DNA from 3 places in the Paenibacillus sp. NPDC057886 genome. Region 3 is predicted to be linked to each of the others. Evidence: riboswitches for the same ligand, from Rfam matches in the RefSeq annotation. Region 3 holds a riboswitch; each other region holds the start of a gene.
What was found. A riboswitch is a leader RNA that binds a small molecule or an ion and turns the genes downstream of it on or off. The one in region 3 is predicted to bind cyclic di-AMP.
Positions count from the first base shown of each region.

Region 1: another riboswitch for cyclic di-AMP. It lies ahead of ACFVQB_RS32760 (resuscitation-promoting factor); the one in region 3 lies ahead of ACFVQB_RS33830 (C40 family peptidase).
Region 2: another riboswitch for cyclic di-AMP. It lies ahead of ACFVQB_RS33200 (3D domain-containing protein); the one in region 3 lies ahead of ACFVQB_RS33830 (C40 family peptidase).

Region 1 is NZ_JBHVMZ010000016.1:13,709-19,090, forward strand. It holds gene ACFVQB_RS32750 (HD domain-containing protein) at 1-569, shown strand, start outside; gene ACFVQB_RS32755 (TatD family hydrolase) at 902-1,672, shown strand; cyclic di-AMP (ydaO/yuaA leader) riboswitch at 1,914-2,167, shown strand; gene ACFVQB_RS32760 (resuscitation-promoting factor) at 2,441-3,625, shown strand; gene rnmV (ribonuclease M5) at 3,781-4,326, shown strand; gene rsmA (16S rRNA (adenine(1518)-N(6)/adenine(1519)-N(6))-dimethyltransferase RsmA) at 4,331-5,233, shown strand; gene yabG (sporulation peptidase YabG) at 5,293-5,382, shown strand, end outside.
Region 2 is NZ_JBHVMZ010000017.1:41,887-47,268, forward strand. It holds gene ACFVQB_RS33190 (ABC transporter substrate-binding protein/permease) at 1-1,302, shown strand, start outside; gene ACFVQB_RS33195 (amino acid ABC transporter ATP-binding protein) at 1,289-2,011, shown strand; cyclic di-AMP (ydaO/yuaA leader) riboswitch at 2,296-2,492, shown strand; gene ACFVQB_RS33200 (3D domain-containing protein) at 2,495-3,163, shown strand; gene ACFVQB_RS33205 (polysaccharide deacetylase family protein) at 3,295-4,083, opposite strand; gene lpdD (prenylated flavin chaperone LpdD) at 4,238-4,582, shown strand; gene ACFVQB_RS33215 (PspA/IM30 family protein) at 4,712-5,382, shown strand, end outside.
Region 3 is NZ_JBHVMZ010000019.1:27,568-32,949, forward strand. It holds gene ACFVQB_RS33820 (M1 family metallopeptidase) at 1-1,785, shown strand, start outside; gene ACFVQB_RS33825 (hypothetical protein) at 1,800-2,642, shown strand; cyclic di-AMP (ydaO/yuaA leader) riboswitch at 2,895-3,032, shown strand; gene ACFVQB_RS33830 (C40 family peptidase) at 3,036-3,506, shown strand; gene ACFVQB_RS33835 (GNAT family N-acetyltransferase) at 3,898-4,392, shown strand; gene ACFVQB_RS33840 (c-type cytochrome) at 4,543-4,902, shown strand; gene rbsK (ribokinase) at 5,228-5,382, opposite strand, start outside.

The DNA.
Region 1 (5,382 bases), on a different contig from region 3:
GTTCGGAAATTGTATTGCGGCAAATATTTAAGCGGGCAAAAAGTCTCATACAGCAAGGTTTTCAATTCCGCTTCATGATCGATCCACTGCCCCAGTTATTCGATGGAGATCTATCAGTGGATGAATACTTGCAACTGGACGAAGCTTTGATTCAGACGGCGTTTATGCAGTGGCGCAAAGAGGACGATGCTGTTCTAAGTGAGTTATGCGAACGTTTTATAGATCGCAAATTATATAAGTATGTAGAGATTGAACAGATCGACGTAAACATGATTGAAGAGATTCGGGAAGCCTTCACTGTAGCAGGTCTTAATCCCGAGTATGATCTGGAAATTGATTTTCCAACGGATAATCCGTATGATGTGTTTCGTCCGGATGAATCGACGGACAAGCAGATTCTGCTGCTTGATCGGCAAGACAAGTTACATGAGTTGTCAGAAGTGTCCGACATTGTCCGTTCAATCAGTGGTCTTCATCGCGGAAAGCATCACTTGTATTATCCCGAAAATAAGGTGGATGCGATTGTTCATGAATTACCGTCCCATATACGCCCCTATTTCTCACATTAAAATGATGCGCAATGCTGCTCATGAGTCATGATGCAAAAAGCTTTCTAAAAGAGTTATTTTTCATGATACAGTAATCTGCTTTAATGGAGAGTACATGTAGATCGACATAATTTTGTAATCAGAGCAATTAGAATACAACCCGGATGCCTAAAAACAAGCAACATATAGATATGAAAGAACTTGTTCGCTCTACATGTTGTGCTGAATGAACTATTGGAATGAAATATAGATAAAAGCATGATCTAATTAGTAATATTAATGTTCTGGTTAAGATCCGCAGGATGGATTAAAAAGAGATCGTCGTTTATTCGACATGAAGGGAGAAATACAGCATGATGTTGTTCGACACACATACACACCTGGATGCACCACAATTCGACGAGGACCGCGAGGAAATGATTCAGCGTGCTGTGGATGCAGGCGTTGGTCGCATGATTAACGTGGGCTTTAACCGGGAGACCATTCCATCCACGATGAAGCTGGCTGAAACCTATGATTTTATATATGCTGCGGTAGGTTGGCACCCAGTGGATGCAATCACGATGCAGGAGGGTGATCTGGAATGGATTGCATCTTTATGCAAGCATGAAAAAGTGGTAGCCATTGGTGAAATTGGTCTAGACTATTATTGGGACACTTCACCGAAAGAGGTTCAACATCGCGTATTACGACAACAAATTGGTCTGGCCCGTGAGTTGAATATGCCGATTGTCATTCACAACCGGGATGCGCATGAGGATATTGTAAAGATCCTGCGTGAAGAGAAAGCTGGAGAAGTAGGCGGTGTCATGCATTCCTTCTCTGGCAGCTGGGAAACGGCGAAAATGTGCCTGGATTTGGGTTTTCATCTATCCTTCGGAGGGCCCATCACGTTCAAAAATGCGAAGCAGCCCAAAGAGGTACTTGAGAAGGTTCCTATGGACCGATTTTTCATCGAGACAGACTCGCCTTATTTGACACCTCACCCTTATCGTGGAAAACGAAATGAGACAGCGCATGTACGTCTGGTTGCAGAAGCAGCTGCGGAAATTAAAGGCATTTCGGTAGAGGAAATTGCAGCAATAACGACCAAAAATGCCATGGAACGATTTGGGATTCGTTAAAATATCGAGCAAAACGGGTGAAAAAGTGAGTTAAGCGGAGTTAATTTGCTTTTTGATCCAAATAAATCAAGAATATTACAATATTTTAACCAAATATTTAGAAAAACGTACTTGAACAACGCTTTACAACATGCATAGAAACAGGATATCATCTTTTCAGTGAATTGTTGTGCGGAAAATTGGATAGATGTTCGGGGGATGAACAAAGGGACACTTTCCGATGAAACAACATTACTTTCATGAATCAGTCTCGCTGAGTCTCCGTTAACGGAGAGCGGGGGAACCAATAGGGCTTAAACATCGGTGATTGCAGCCGATGCGCAACATGCGCTGACCCAAAAGCAGCGTATGAATCTGCGAAGCCGTATTTGATTTCTTCTTTGGGTCTCGGGGTGAATTCAAGGGCGTCCGCCATGAGCGGATGACCGGAGATAGGGCGGCTCTCTTTCGCCCGAACCCGACAGCTAACCTCGCAAGCGGAAAAAGAGAGGCAACCTCGTGCATGAATTTCCGATATTCAGAATCATTCGGAAGCCACGAAAGAGTTCCTCTTAAACTCTTTCTTTGGCTTTTTTGTTTTTGAATAAAAGAAATACTGTCATCATACGGTAAGTATTCAGGAGGATGACATCATGTTGCGAAGATTGATTCATGGTGCAGAACCGGATTATGTTGGTCCGATCTGTGTTCTGTAGAAAATTTGGTATAGTCGCGTCAAAGACATCATGCATTACTTTAGACGGCGAGGCTATGAAGGAGGACGGAGAAGTGGGCACATTCCAACCAGAAGAGACCCATGAGTCACGATCATCCAGTAAGTCTTTCGCGTTGCGGTGGAAGCATGAGAACTTGCGTCAAATGGCATTGATCGCGATTTTCTCAATTGCGCTTACAATCATGATCTTGTTAGTCGTTTACGGTCAGGCCGGGAAACAAATTTCACTGGTTATTGATGGCAAAGCTCAAGCGGTAGAGACTCGTACAGGAATGCTTCAGGAAATGCTGGAGGAGCAGTCAATCACAGTCAGCCCTCACGATCAGGTATCCATGCCCTTGAATGGGGCCATCACAGATGGAGACCGCATCGTTATTGAGCGGGCCGTTCCAGTTAATATTACGGCAGACGGGGACACCAAGACTCTGTATACAACCGATTCATCGGTAAAAGATGCGATTAAAAAATCAGGTATTCAGATTGCGAGTGAAGACAAAGTATATCCTGCGCTTGGAACCACCATTGAAGCGGATATGAAAATTCGTGTAGTGCGGGTAACAAAGCGTACGGTGGAAGTGGAACAGCCGATCGCTTATAAAGTGATCAAAACGGCTGACCCTAGCTTGTACAAAGGCGACAATCGTGTCGTTGTGAACGGTAAAGAAGGCACACTTGTACAGCATATTGAAAAGGTGTTCCAGGATGGAGAATTGGTCTCCAAAAAAATGGTGGGTAAATCGGTCGCAACGAATCGCGTCGACAAAGTGATCGCCGTTGGTACCAAAGTCAAACCTGTTGTGAAAGAGCCAGTGATTCAGACGGTATCGGCGCAGACTTCCACGACAAAAACAGCAACAACCACGAACTCGAAGGAAACCGCTGCCTCGGGCAGCAAAGTGATTACCGTCTCAGGCAGTTCTTTTAAATATTCAAAAGTTTTGAAAAATGTATCCATGACGGCATACTCTTCTGAAGAGCCCGGTATCGGCACAAAAACAGCATCAGGTACTCGGGTAACCGAGGGACGTACCATTGCAGTTGATCCCAAAGTCATTCCAATTGGCTGGTGGGTGTATATCGAGGGCCTTGGCTTCCGTCGTGCGGAAGACACAGGTGGTGCCATTAAAGGCAACAAAATTGATGTGTATTATGATAGTGTGAAGCATGCCCTGAACTTCGGACGGAAGAAAGGCAAGACGGTATATGTAATTGGTCCGGTGAAGCCGGAAGCGAACTAAAATCGTTTTACTTTGAATTGGGAATGCTATAAAATAGTTGCATGAATGATTCATGCGGAATATGCGGCGGAGGGGTCTGAATTCAGTCTCCCCCGCCTTTTGGCAGAGAAGAGGATATTCCTCTTCTTTTTGCGTTAGAAAGGAAGAAATGGAACATGATAAAAGAAGTGATTGTGGTGGAAGGCCGTGACGACACCGTAGCCGTTCGACGTGCGGTTCAGGCAGATACGATCGAAACTGGTGGATCGGCCATCAACCAGCGCATTCTAAAGCGGATTGCACTTGCTCAAGAGAGACGTGGTGTTATCGTACTGACAGACCCGGATCATGCTGGTGAACGTATTCGTAAAATCATCGCCAATAAAGTGCCTGGTTGCAAGCATGCTTTTATTCCGGAGGCCGATGCTACTCGTAAAGGTGACATCGGAGTGGAGAACGCCTCACCGGAGGCCATTCGTCATGCACTGGCACGCGTGCACACGTCATATGAAGGCGCACCCAGTCTGATCGATTGGGAGGATCTGATTGCGGCGGGACTGATTGTGCACCCACAAGCTGCTGCACGTCGTATGGAGATGGGCAATTTGCTGGGCATTGGTTATTGCAACGGCAAGCAGTTCCACAAGCGGTTGAGTGTATTCCAGATTACCCGGGAAGAGTTCTCCGAAGCATTATCGCAAATTGAACGTGAAGGATTGTGAGCGTATGAAAGGCATGGAAGAAACCGTAGAGATTGCAACACCCAAACGAACCAAAGAAATTATTCAAAGACACGGATTTTCATTCAAGAAGAGCCTGGGTCAGAACTTTCTGATCGATCAAAATATATTGAACAAAATTGTAAATGCAGCTGATCTGGACGAGTCCAAGGGCGCACTTGAGATCGGACCAGGTATTGGCGCACTCACAGAACGTCTGGCTCGGGTAGCCGGTCCTGTAACGGCTGTAGAGATTGATCAGAGATTGATCCCGATTCTGGGTGAAGTGATGCAGCCTTATCCGAACGTTCGTGTGCATCACGGGGATGTGCTGAAGCTGGATCTGGCTGATTTGTTCCGCACGGATTTTGGAACGGTAGATAAAGTGAGTGTTGTTGCCAATCTGCCTTATTATGTAACGACGCCAATCATGATGAAGCTGCTCGAAGAGAAGCTGCCTGTAGACAGCATTGTAGTCATGATTCAGAAGGAAGTGGCTGAACGCATGGCTGCTTCACCAGGATCAAAGGACTATGGCAGTCTCAGCATTGCGGTTCAGTACTACAGTATGCCGGAATTGGTCTGTATTGTGCCACCGACGGTCTTTATTCCCCAGCCTAATGTAGAGTCGGCTGTAATCAAGTTGAAGGTGCGTGAGCAACCGCCGGTTGAAATTCCTAACGAGGCACATTTCTTCGAAGTGGTACAGGCTTCCTTTGCGCAGCGTAGAAAAACAATCTCCAATAATCTGAAAGCTCGTTTCTTCACGAAAGAGAACAGAGAACAGGCTGATCAGCTGTTGGAGCAGGCCGGCATTCAACCTTCAAGACGAGGAGAAACTTTGAGCCTGCAGGAGTATGCGACACTCAGTACCGTAATGTGGGAAGCCGGGGTACGCGCAGCTCTGTAAAATTCGGATGAACCAATCCGGGTTTCTGCCCATACGATGGGGTAGAGGTGATTATGTTGATGAATATCGGAGACTTGGTCGTTCGAAAGTCATACGGTGGAGATGTGACTTTTCGGGTGGAAGGCCTTCAGTCGGACGGTGCCATCATT
Region 2 (5,382 bases), on a different contig from region 3:
GTCATTGATGGTAAAGACCAAATTGTCGGATTTGATATTTCCATTGCTAAAGAAATTGCTGCCGATCTTGGCGCAGAACTTGTAATAGAGGATATGGGTTTTGACGGACTTCTTCCTGCGTTGCAGAGTGGCCGTGTGGATATGGTCATCTCGGGAATGACGCCAACGGATGAGCGTAAAAAGAGTATCGACTTCTCCGATACCTATTATAAATCGAAGCAAGTCATCATGATTCGCAATGAGGATAAAGATAAATATCCAACCATGGCTGATCTGGAAAATGAAAAGATTGGAGTTCAAAAAGGCTCCATTCAGGAAACGATTGGCCAGGGAATCCCAGGCGCAAAACTGACAGCACTTGATAAAATATCCGATATCGTGCTGCAATTGCAGACCAATCGTGTGAATGCTGCAATCGTCGAAGATACGGTAGCTGCAGGTTATCTGGATGATGTTATTGGACTAGCTCCGGCTATTCCAGATGAAGAGCAGGTCGAAGCGGCAATCGGGATTCGCAAAGGCAATACGGAATTGCTGAATGCAGTGAACGGAACGCTGGAACGTCTGAAAAGCGAAAATAAAATCGATCAGTTGGTTACCGAAGCAAGCCAGTTGATGGCAGACAAGGTGAACAAAAGTCAAAACATTTTCGAAGTGTTCTGGCAGTACAAAAGCTTCTATGCAACAGGTGTAGGTTACACTCTCTTACTGTCTGCACTCGGTGTAATATTCGGAGTAATTATCGGTTTGATCATCTGTCTGTTCCGTCTGCATGACGTCTCAATTCTGCGTTGGATTGGAACAGCTTACGTTGAGGTTATTCGTGGTACACCGATGTTGGTTCAGTTGATGATTATCTATTATGGACTTGCACTGACACTTGGTATTAATTTTACGCCGCTTCAGGCGGGGATTATCACACTATCCATTAATAGTGGTGCCTATCTTGCCGAGATTTTCCGCGCTGGTATACAGGGTGTGGATCGAGGCCAGTTGGAAGCAGCTCGTTCCCTGGGAATGGGTAGAGGTGCGGCAATGCGCTTCATTGTGCTTCCACAAGCGTTCAAAGCGGTGTTGCCGGCGATCGGTAATGAGTTCGTGACCATTATCAAGGAATCCTCCATCATCTCGGTTATTGGTATGGTGGACATTATGTACCAGGCAAGTGTAGTAAAAAACATTACGTACCAAGGAATGAATCCATTCCTGATTGCAGCGGCCATTTACTTTGTGCTGACGTTCATTTTGTCCAAGCTGCTGGGTCGACTGGAAAGGAAGTTGAGTGCAAGTGATAGACGTTAGACAATTACACAAATCATATGGAAATAACGATGTGCTCAAGGGCATTAACGTAACAATTGGCAAAGGCGAGGTCGTCGTGGTCATCGGTCCGTCCGGATCGGGGAAAAGTACCTTTTTACGTTGTCTGAACCTACTGGAGCAGCCTACTTCCGGTGAGATTGACTTCGAGGGAGTTTCGATCACTGACCCCAAACATAACATTAATGCGACTCGTGAAAAAATGGGGATGGTATTCCAGCATTTCAATCTGTTCCCGCACAAAACGGTGCAGCAGAACATTACGATTGCTCCCATTAAAGTGAAAAAACAGTCTGCACACGAAGCGGAACAAATCTGTGCAGATTTGCTCAAGACGGTTGGCTTGTCTGACAAAAAAGACGCCTATCCAAATCAGCTGTCCGGTGGACAAAAACAACGGATAGCCATTGCAAGAGCTCTTGCGATGCAGCCGCATGTCATGCTGTTTGACGAGCCTACTTCAGCACTGGACCCTGAAATGGTCGGTGAAGTACTGGATGTCATGAAGCGGCTTGCAGAGGGCGGCATGACTATGGTTATTGTAACGCATGAGATGGGCTTCGCACGCGAAGTGGGTGACCGCATCCTGTTTATGGATGGCGGGGTTATTGTAGAAGAAGGAACGCCTGCTGAAGTGTTTGGTGAGCCCAAGCATGCACGTACACGTGACTTCCTCGCTAAAGTGCTCTAATACATCAAGTCATTATGGATGAAGATCAAGATGAAAATACAAAATCTATACTGCGGATGAGAATTTCATCCCCTCATACATCCCTGTCGATGACCCGTCGGCAGGGATTGTTTTGTTATGTGAGGACACGCACGGATTTACATAAAAAGTAACGTTTCTGTCATCAAAGATATAAGCTCAAATAGACAATTTTTTGAAAAAGCCGCTTGAATTCAGCATAAATGTTGAAGTGATTTAGCCAGATGGTAACATTTACTACGACTATTGGTTACAAAATTGTGATATATTTGTTCCTGCCGAAACTTCCGGAGTTGGGAGTGTGGGGGATGTAACGATGCAGAGTGTGCTTGGGGAAGAATCATTTGCACACGGCTTGGGGTGAATTAGGGCTACATAAATTCTTAATGTAATTGAACCTATAGGGTGGTTTCCTCCATCCGAATCCGACAACTAACTTCGCAGGCATAATGAGGGAGGAAGACCATGATTAACAAGAAACGTATAGCCAAAACAGCAACAGCATTGCTGACAGCAGCAATGCTCATCCAGGCCGTTCCGGCTCATGCTGATTCAGTTCATGTGGCCAAAGAGGGGGATACCTTCTACACCTTATCCAAACAATATGGAGTTGGACTTAACGCTCTTATTAAAGCTAACAATGACATTTCAGCTTACAACATTTATGGTGGTTTGAAAGTTACGATTCCTGGTAAAACAACGAACACAGCTTCTGCTGCTGCAGCTAAAACGGAGGCCAAAACGGTAACTGCCGCAAGTCTTGACGTTAATGCAGATAGTAAGGTTGTTCAAGCCTGGGGAAAAACGTTTGATTACAGCAAAGCTGTTGACGTAAAAGCAACAGCATACTCTGCGGACGCTTCCGAAAATGGAGGATGGGGTGCTGTGGACTACTTTGGTAATCCGCTTGAATTGGGTACCATTGCAGTGGACCCAAGTATCATTCCATTGGGTACAAAGGTACTGGTGACAGGTCATACACATCCAGGACTGCCAAAACAGGCATTTGTCGCTACGGCTCGTGATGTGGGCAGTGCCATTAAAGGTCACAAGATCGATATCTTTATTCCTGGCAGCAAGCAATCCGTGAGCACATTTGGTATTCAGGATGTTGAACTTTACATCTTGAAATAAAATCAAAGCGTAGCTGCACATCATCATATGTGACTCCAACTGAATCTAATTAAACAGTAAAGGGTGTTCTCCAATCACGATAATGTGATTGAAGGACACCCTTTTGAATATCCGCCTTCTGGAATCTTAACCTATTTGCCCTTTGGCAGTTCCAGCATTTCGTCCAAAGTCACCAGCTCGTACCCGCGGTTTCGCAATTCCTCGATGACTTCAGGCAACGCCTCGATGGACCCACTCAACTTCGATCCGACACCGCCTCCTGCATGCTGCAGAACAATGGAACCCGGTTTGACGGCCGACAGGATGTTTTGTTTGACTTCCTCTTTGGAAAGGCCCTTCCAGTCCAGGGAATCGACGTTCCAGTTCACAATGCTGTAATGTTGTTTGGCTGCCCATTGCAGCTGTTGCTCGTTAATATCGCCATAGGGTGGACGAATCATTTTGGGTGTGTAACCCGCCAGATTACGAATAATATCCCCGGTATGTAAGATTTGTTTGCGAAATGCATTCATGGACAGCTTACTGAACTCCGGGTGATTGTAGCTGTGATTGCCAACAATATGTCCTTCCTTCACCATGCGTTTCACCAAATCCGGATGTTTCTCAGCGCGATGTCCCACAATGAAAAACGTAGCCCGTACCTTGTATTTTTTCAAAATATCCAGCACCTGTGGGGTGAACCGAGGGTCAGGTACGTCATCAAAAGTCAGTGCGACCTTTTTAATTGAGGGGCCATTGGTTTTGAACGTATCTGCATATTTCTGCCTGAGCTGTCCCAGTGTCAGCTGTTCCTCTTCGGAAGAATCAGACTTCGAAGCAGGTTCGGTTTGCGGGCTTGAAGAAGCCCATAACTGAGCAGGAGCGTAACTTCCTCCCAGAAGAATGACCATGATGGATAACATGATGAGGCGTATACGCATGTTAGTGCCTCCTTTTCCCAAATTGCGTTCTCTTTGGTATGCCCGGGGCTTTCCGTATTTATGCATGATGTGAGATGTTTCATTGCTGATTCATTAAATCGGAGCCATAATTCCTCCATATATATTACATATTGAAAAGGACAGGTGGAGCAGGATGAGTACATACGACTTAAATTCCGTTCGTTTACAGGTGATTGAGGCAGGGGAAGACAAGGTATTTATGGTAACTGGAGGAAGATCACATATTGGGGCAGTAGCGACATTTTATCCGGACCGTGAACGGGTGAGTGGGGCTACGGTGCATATTCCAGGGCATAAGGAACAAGAACTGTGTGAAAGACTCGCACGTAAGGCTGCCCTGCAATTAAAAGTAACAGTGACTGTAATTTTGGGGATTCACTTTGATGCAATTACGCGGATGCAGATTGATGAGATTGTGCAGACTGCAGAGAAGCTGCTTGATGAAGAACTTTGCCAAACCGGTCGACTTATTCAATAGTTCCATCTAGGCTAAGTAGGCTAAAATCGTTTTTTATGATTTTTTTTGTTAAAATTGAAACGAGTAGTACATTGCCACGTATGTATGATTATATACAAGGATGAACTATCGACTAGGAGGAATACCATAATGTCCATTTTCAAACGATTGCGCGATTTAACGATGTCAAACATTAATTCCATTATTGACAAGGCAGAAGATCCGATCAAGATGACGGATCAATATATCCGAGATATGCAGGAAGATCTGGAAGATGCGGAGAAAGCCGTTGCTGCACAGATCGCCATTGAGAAGAAATTCAAGCAGCTGTTCGAAGAACAGGAAGCTCTCGTGAAGAAACGTGAGGAGCAAGCACATACAGCAGCGCGTGCACAGAATATGGATTTGGCCCGCCGGGCACTGGAAGAGAAAAAAGTCGCTGAAGAGAAGATGGCCGAATACAAAACAAGCTATGACCAAAATAAAGCTTCTGCCGATAACCTTCGTGGCAAGCTGGACGAAATGCGCAAACAATTGACTCAAATGAAAAACAAACGTGAAACATTGGTTGCGCGCTACAACGCTGCAAAAGCTCAAACCGAAATCAACAAGGCGCTGAACGGATTTGGCTCCGATACTGCAAGTGCCGGCATGAAGCGTATGGAAGAAAAGATGATGCAGATGGAAGCTCAGGCTGAAGCCAGCAATGAAATGTCGTCCAAAGGAAAATCGCTGGATGATGAGTTTGAGAAGCTGGGCAAGGATCAGGCTGTTGAGGATGAACTGGCAGCATTGATGAAGCAATACGAAAATAAGAACTA
Region 3 (5,382 bases):
AACCGCGTAGTGGAATATCACATGGATGTGAAGCTGGTAGACGGAAATGTACTGCAAGGGACTCAGACGATAACCTGGACACATCCAGGTAAGAAAACCGTCAGCGAGCTTTATTTTCACATGTATCCCAACGCCTTCTCTTCTGCCGACACCACTTTTATGAAAGAATCCGGGGGAAAGCTTCGCGGTGATGTCATGCCCACGAACGGTTATGGTTCCATGCATATTACAGAAATGAAAACAGAGGACGGGCTTTCTCTCTTGCATCGGCTGCAGTATGTGCAACCGGATGACGGAAACATGAAAGATACTACCCTCATTAAGGTACGGCTGCCCAAACCCGTTAAAGGCGGCGAAAGCATCACACTTCACACCCGATTCGAGGTCAAGCTACCGAAAATTTTTGCCCGTATGGGAACAGCAGATAACTTTGTTATGGCAGGTCAATGGTTCCCTAAACTTAGCGTATATGAGCCAGCAGGCACGCGAGGTCGAACGACCGAAGGCTGGAATCTGCATCAGTATCACGGCAATTCAGAGTTTTACGCTGATTTCGGTATCTATAGTGTGCGTATTCGGGTACCGGAAACATACAAAGTGGCTGCTACTGGATTCCCAACCCAGCAAGCTGTTGTGAAGAACGGCGAAAAAATATATCAGTTCTATGCCGATGATGTGCATGATTTTGCCTGGTCAGCCTCTCCTGATTTTGTTTATGCGGAAGAGCCCTTCTCTGCCCCCAATGTGCCAGGCGTTCGAATCAAGCTGTATCTCGACCCTGCTCATGAGGATCTGAAGGAACGTTATTTCTACGCCGCCAAAGCAGCACTATCCAATTATAGCAAGTGGTTTGGCCCTTATCCGTATTCCACATTGTCCATCGTTGTCCCGCCCAAATCGGGGAATGGCGCAGGGGGAATGGAATACCCTACCTTGGTCACCGCCTTCGGTGCGGATGATTCTGCTCCTGGTTACGATCTGGAACGCACGGTTGTGCACGAGATTGGGCATCAGTATTTTTACGGCATGGTCGCCAGTAATGAATTTGAAGAGGCTTGGCTGGACGAAGGATTCACCTCCTATGCAGAAGATAAACTGATGGAACAGGAATACGGACTTATCCCGAATCTACCCGTACAATCAGGTCTCATTACTTCTCCAGCTTCACTAACACAGGACTCCTGGAAGTTTGATTCCCAGAATCAATATGCTGCCAACGTATACACACGAGGCAAGCTTGTATTACTCGGGATAGAACAGCAGGTTGGTGCAAAAACAATGGAACGTATTCTCTCGACCTACGTGAAGAAATACCGTTTCAAACACCCTACTTCGTCTGATTTTCAAAAGGTAGTGGAGCAAGTAACCCGTACATCCTGGACCGATTATTTTAATCAGTATGTATACGGAGACGGCATGGCTGACTTTGCAGTGGAGAAGATCGCAATCAACCCTATCCTGAAAGACGGCCAAACGTTGTACGAGTCGTCGGTTACATTGCAGAAAAAAGGCAGTGAATATAAGAAGGTGCCTGTTCGAATTATGTTCGAAGATGGGAAAACCATGACGAAAGAATGGAATGGCAGCGAGGAGCGCATTACTTACAAACTGACCTACACTTCCCCTGTTTCCTGGGCTATGACTGATCCGCTATACACGATTGTGCTGGAGAACCATCATATGAACAATTTTCTGAAAGCCGGACTGGATGAGCCAACCAAATCCCGCTGGAGCATGAGTGCAACCAAAATTATAGAAGCCATATTCGGAAGTCTGTCATGGTGAGGTGGATGGATACAGTGAAAGTAAAAATACGCGAAGGCTGGTTTCTCGTCCGTCAGCATATGTTCATTGCAGCACTCTTATTTCTCTATCAATTAGTATGGGGATACTTTCTTTATCGAATGGTACAGTCCGCTGTGGTTCCGCTGCTCCTGCGTTATCCTGACCCTGATGCAGGGGAACTCAGTACGATTTTATTCAAAATGGAGAGCCAACTCAGCCTGACAACGAATCCGGAGGTCCATCGCTATTTATGGATTTTAGGGGCTATGCTGCTGATACGGATGCTGATTAGCCCTCTCATTCAGGCAGGGCTGCTCTACTCGCTCCAGCATTATAATCATTCGGAAGAGCGCATTCCTTTCATTCGTGGCATTAAAAATCTGTGGAAACCGATGCTGTTGCTCCACACCATTCGCACCCTTTTGCTACTGCTACCGGCTTATTGGCTCGCACCAAAGCTCTATTCCATCTTTATGGAAGGTTTTCATTCCCTCCATCTGCTCTTGCCTGGAATTCCCTATATTGCTGGTTGGATTGTATACGGGTGGGTTATCCATCATGTCCTGCTCTACATGCAGTTTGGTATCTCGGCTCCTGATGGGGAAGGTGGAGCGCGTGGTACGTTTCAAGCTCTATGGATTGCAATACGCCAGGTCATCACTCTAATAGGCATTGCTGTCCTGCTGGGCGGACTTCATCTGCTGGTCTTTGGTGCCTTTACTTCTACTTCATGGTTAGTAACGGGCTTAACTGGCCTTATACTACAACAGACGTATCCACTTGCCCGGTGCTTGCTGAGCCTGTGGAAAATATGCGCCCATTTCCGGTTATGGCAGTCCAACTCGGTCAAGGATTAACATGAACAGCTAAAAATGGTTACCATCTCTATGTAAAGTTGTATTCATCAAATGCCGTTAATCAAGCAAACCTCGACCTTCCCCCGTCAAAGGTCGAGGTTTTTTTTGCTAATTTTGTTGTTAAACGTTGCCAAAGTGTTATACCTCTGTTACAATAATCGCAGTGAGTTTTTAGTAACAACTTTGTAATCTTTACCTTCATATTTGTAACTACTTAAAATTTAAACGTCATTTCTTGATTTCGCAGGTGCATAACTAGCATAGCCAAATTCCTAGCACCTGGGAAGCGGGGGAACCAGTTATGGGTGAATTGATCTTGCAACAGAGGGATCATAGGGGACCTTCAACCGAATCCTTAAGCTAACCTCGCAGGCATTGGAAGGGGTATATCTCTTGTTTAAGAAGAAATTAACCGCAGCTGTACTCAGCCTCACATTCGCATTATCGCTTGGAGCAGGCAGCGCATTCGCAGATTCAAAAATGGACCAAGTCATTGATTCAGCAATGGGAACTACATACAAAAGCGGAGGAACAACGCTTAACGGCTTTGACTGCTCTGGGTTCACAAGTTATGTATTCGACAAGCTGGGCATTGATCTGGCTCGCCAATCGAGTTCACAATTCGACATGGGCGATTCGGTTTCCCGTATGGAAATGAGACCAGGTGATCTGGTATTCTTCAATACAACGGGCAAAGGAGTCTCGCACGTAGGGATCTTTGTAGGGAATGGAAAGTTTGCACACTCCTCTTCTTCCAAAGGAGTTACAATTAGCGAATTAAGCGAAAGCTACTGGGCCAACCGCTATGTTGGCGCTAAACGGATTATGAGCACGGACGCATATGAGACATTGGCCATAGACTAGGGACAAGGTGAGCAACGTCATGCTGTAACAATACACTACTGTAACGAAGCATAATAGAACCGTCTGGTACATTCTCCGCAGGAATGTATCCGGCGGTTTTTTTGTGCTTCGTTTCCTTTAACGTATTCGGGATAGCTATCAAAACTAACTTTAACTTTTTTAGAGCTATTTTTCGTTGCTTCGTCCGTGCTCTTATAATGTTTTTACCCATCCCACTATAATATAAACGAAATTACCGGAACTTTTGTTTCACTTTTTTTCTAAAACGGGGGCTTGCCAAATGAACGCCTCTTTTGTAGAGTGAAAACAAGCTTAGATATGGAATGACATATGTATATGGACAAATCAAAATCATTATAGCTTGTTCACAATGAGAGGAGCGTGCAGTTGTATGGATGAAGCCCCTGTGACGTTTCACGTTGTGCCCATGCAAGAAAAACATGCGGAGCTAATCTGCGATTGGCAGTATGACCCGCCTTATAATATTTATAGCTGGCTGCCTTGGGAGCAGATGAAAGCACTTGAAGTCGAATTCGGGGATCCCCATCTACGGAAGGAACAATATGCGGTAGTGCTGGGAGAGGATCATCAGATTTGCGGTTTTGCTCAATACTTCCCACTTGAAGGCGTCACCCGCATTGGACTTGGCATGCACCCTGAACGCTGTGGTCATGGTCAAGGAACGGCTTTTGTCTCGGCCATTGTGCAGGAAGCAATTCGTCGGAACCCTGCAAACGAAATTGATCTGGAAGTTCTGACCTGGAATGACCGGGCCATTCGCGTCTATTTCAAAGCCGGATTTGTTACACAGGATACATATGAACGACAGACGCCTAGCGGTTTGAAACCTTTTTACTGCATGGTCTATGAAGGTCCACGCGAATAAATAGGGCTTGAAATCACCCTAAAAAGTCCCCGGTTATGTGATTAGTTCAAAAAATTACCACAAAATGCTATGATGTCACTACAGGTTCCGTTATAATGATATGGATAGTTTCAAGTTAGATGATCTTTCATTCTGGAGGGGACATAAGGGATGCACAAATGGATCATGAGCGGGGTATTTTTTGCAGCGTGCGCTTTAGCTATTGTACTAATGTTTACGCTTCCAGGGAAAGAGGAAGTTGCAAAAGAAGCGAAACCGACGATGCCACAAGTTACAATGGATGCAGGACAGGCTGAGGCACTAGTCAAAGCAAACTGTATTACCTGCCACGGTGATCAGCTTCAAGGGGGCATGGGCCCTAGTCTGCAGAAGATTGGTAGCCAGGACGATGTGGAGAAGATTTATACGACCATTGTCAAAGGTAAAAGCGGCGGTATGCCTTCGTTCAAAGACAAGTTAAAGGATGAAGAAATCGCGAATATTGCGATGTGGCTGGCGGAGAAGAAGTAATCCAAAACGTTCAAGGCAGTCAGTTTGTGGGGGGTTGCACGTGTAGTAAGTGCGGTGGCTTCAATCGCCCCTTGCTCTTTACGCTTGCTCTACACCACTCTGACGCTAGACGCACAACGTAAGCAATCCGTATTCGTATTACAGGGTTAGTGGATTTATTGATGATCATAACAAAGAAGAGGCTCTTACTCTCCCGTACTGGGTAGTAAGAGCCTCTTGGTCATTTCAGGGATGTTCCGATGAAACCATATACCACGCTATGGCTCCTCCGATTGCATTGGCGCATCCCGCCTGCTGCCTCTGATTCACCTAAAACATTCATGGATTACTGGGTCTTTGCCTTCTGCTCGGCAAGGAAAGCCTGCACTTCACGTGCGGACGGCATCCCAGACTGGGCGCCGAGCTTCGTCACGGACAACGCGGCTGCGCCCATGGCGAAGCTTACCGCCGCGTCCAGCGTCTCTCCGCGCGCGAGGGCTA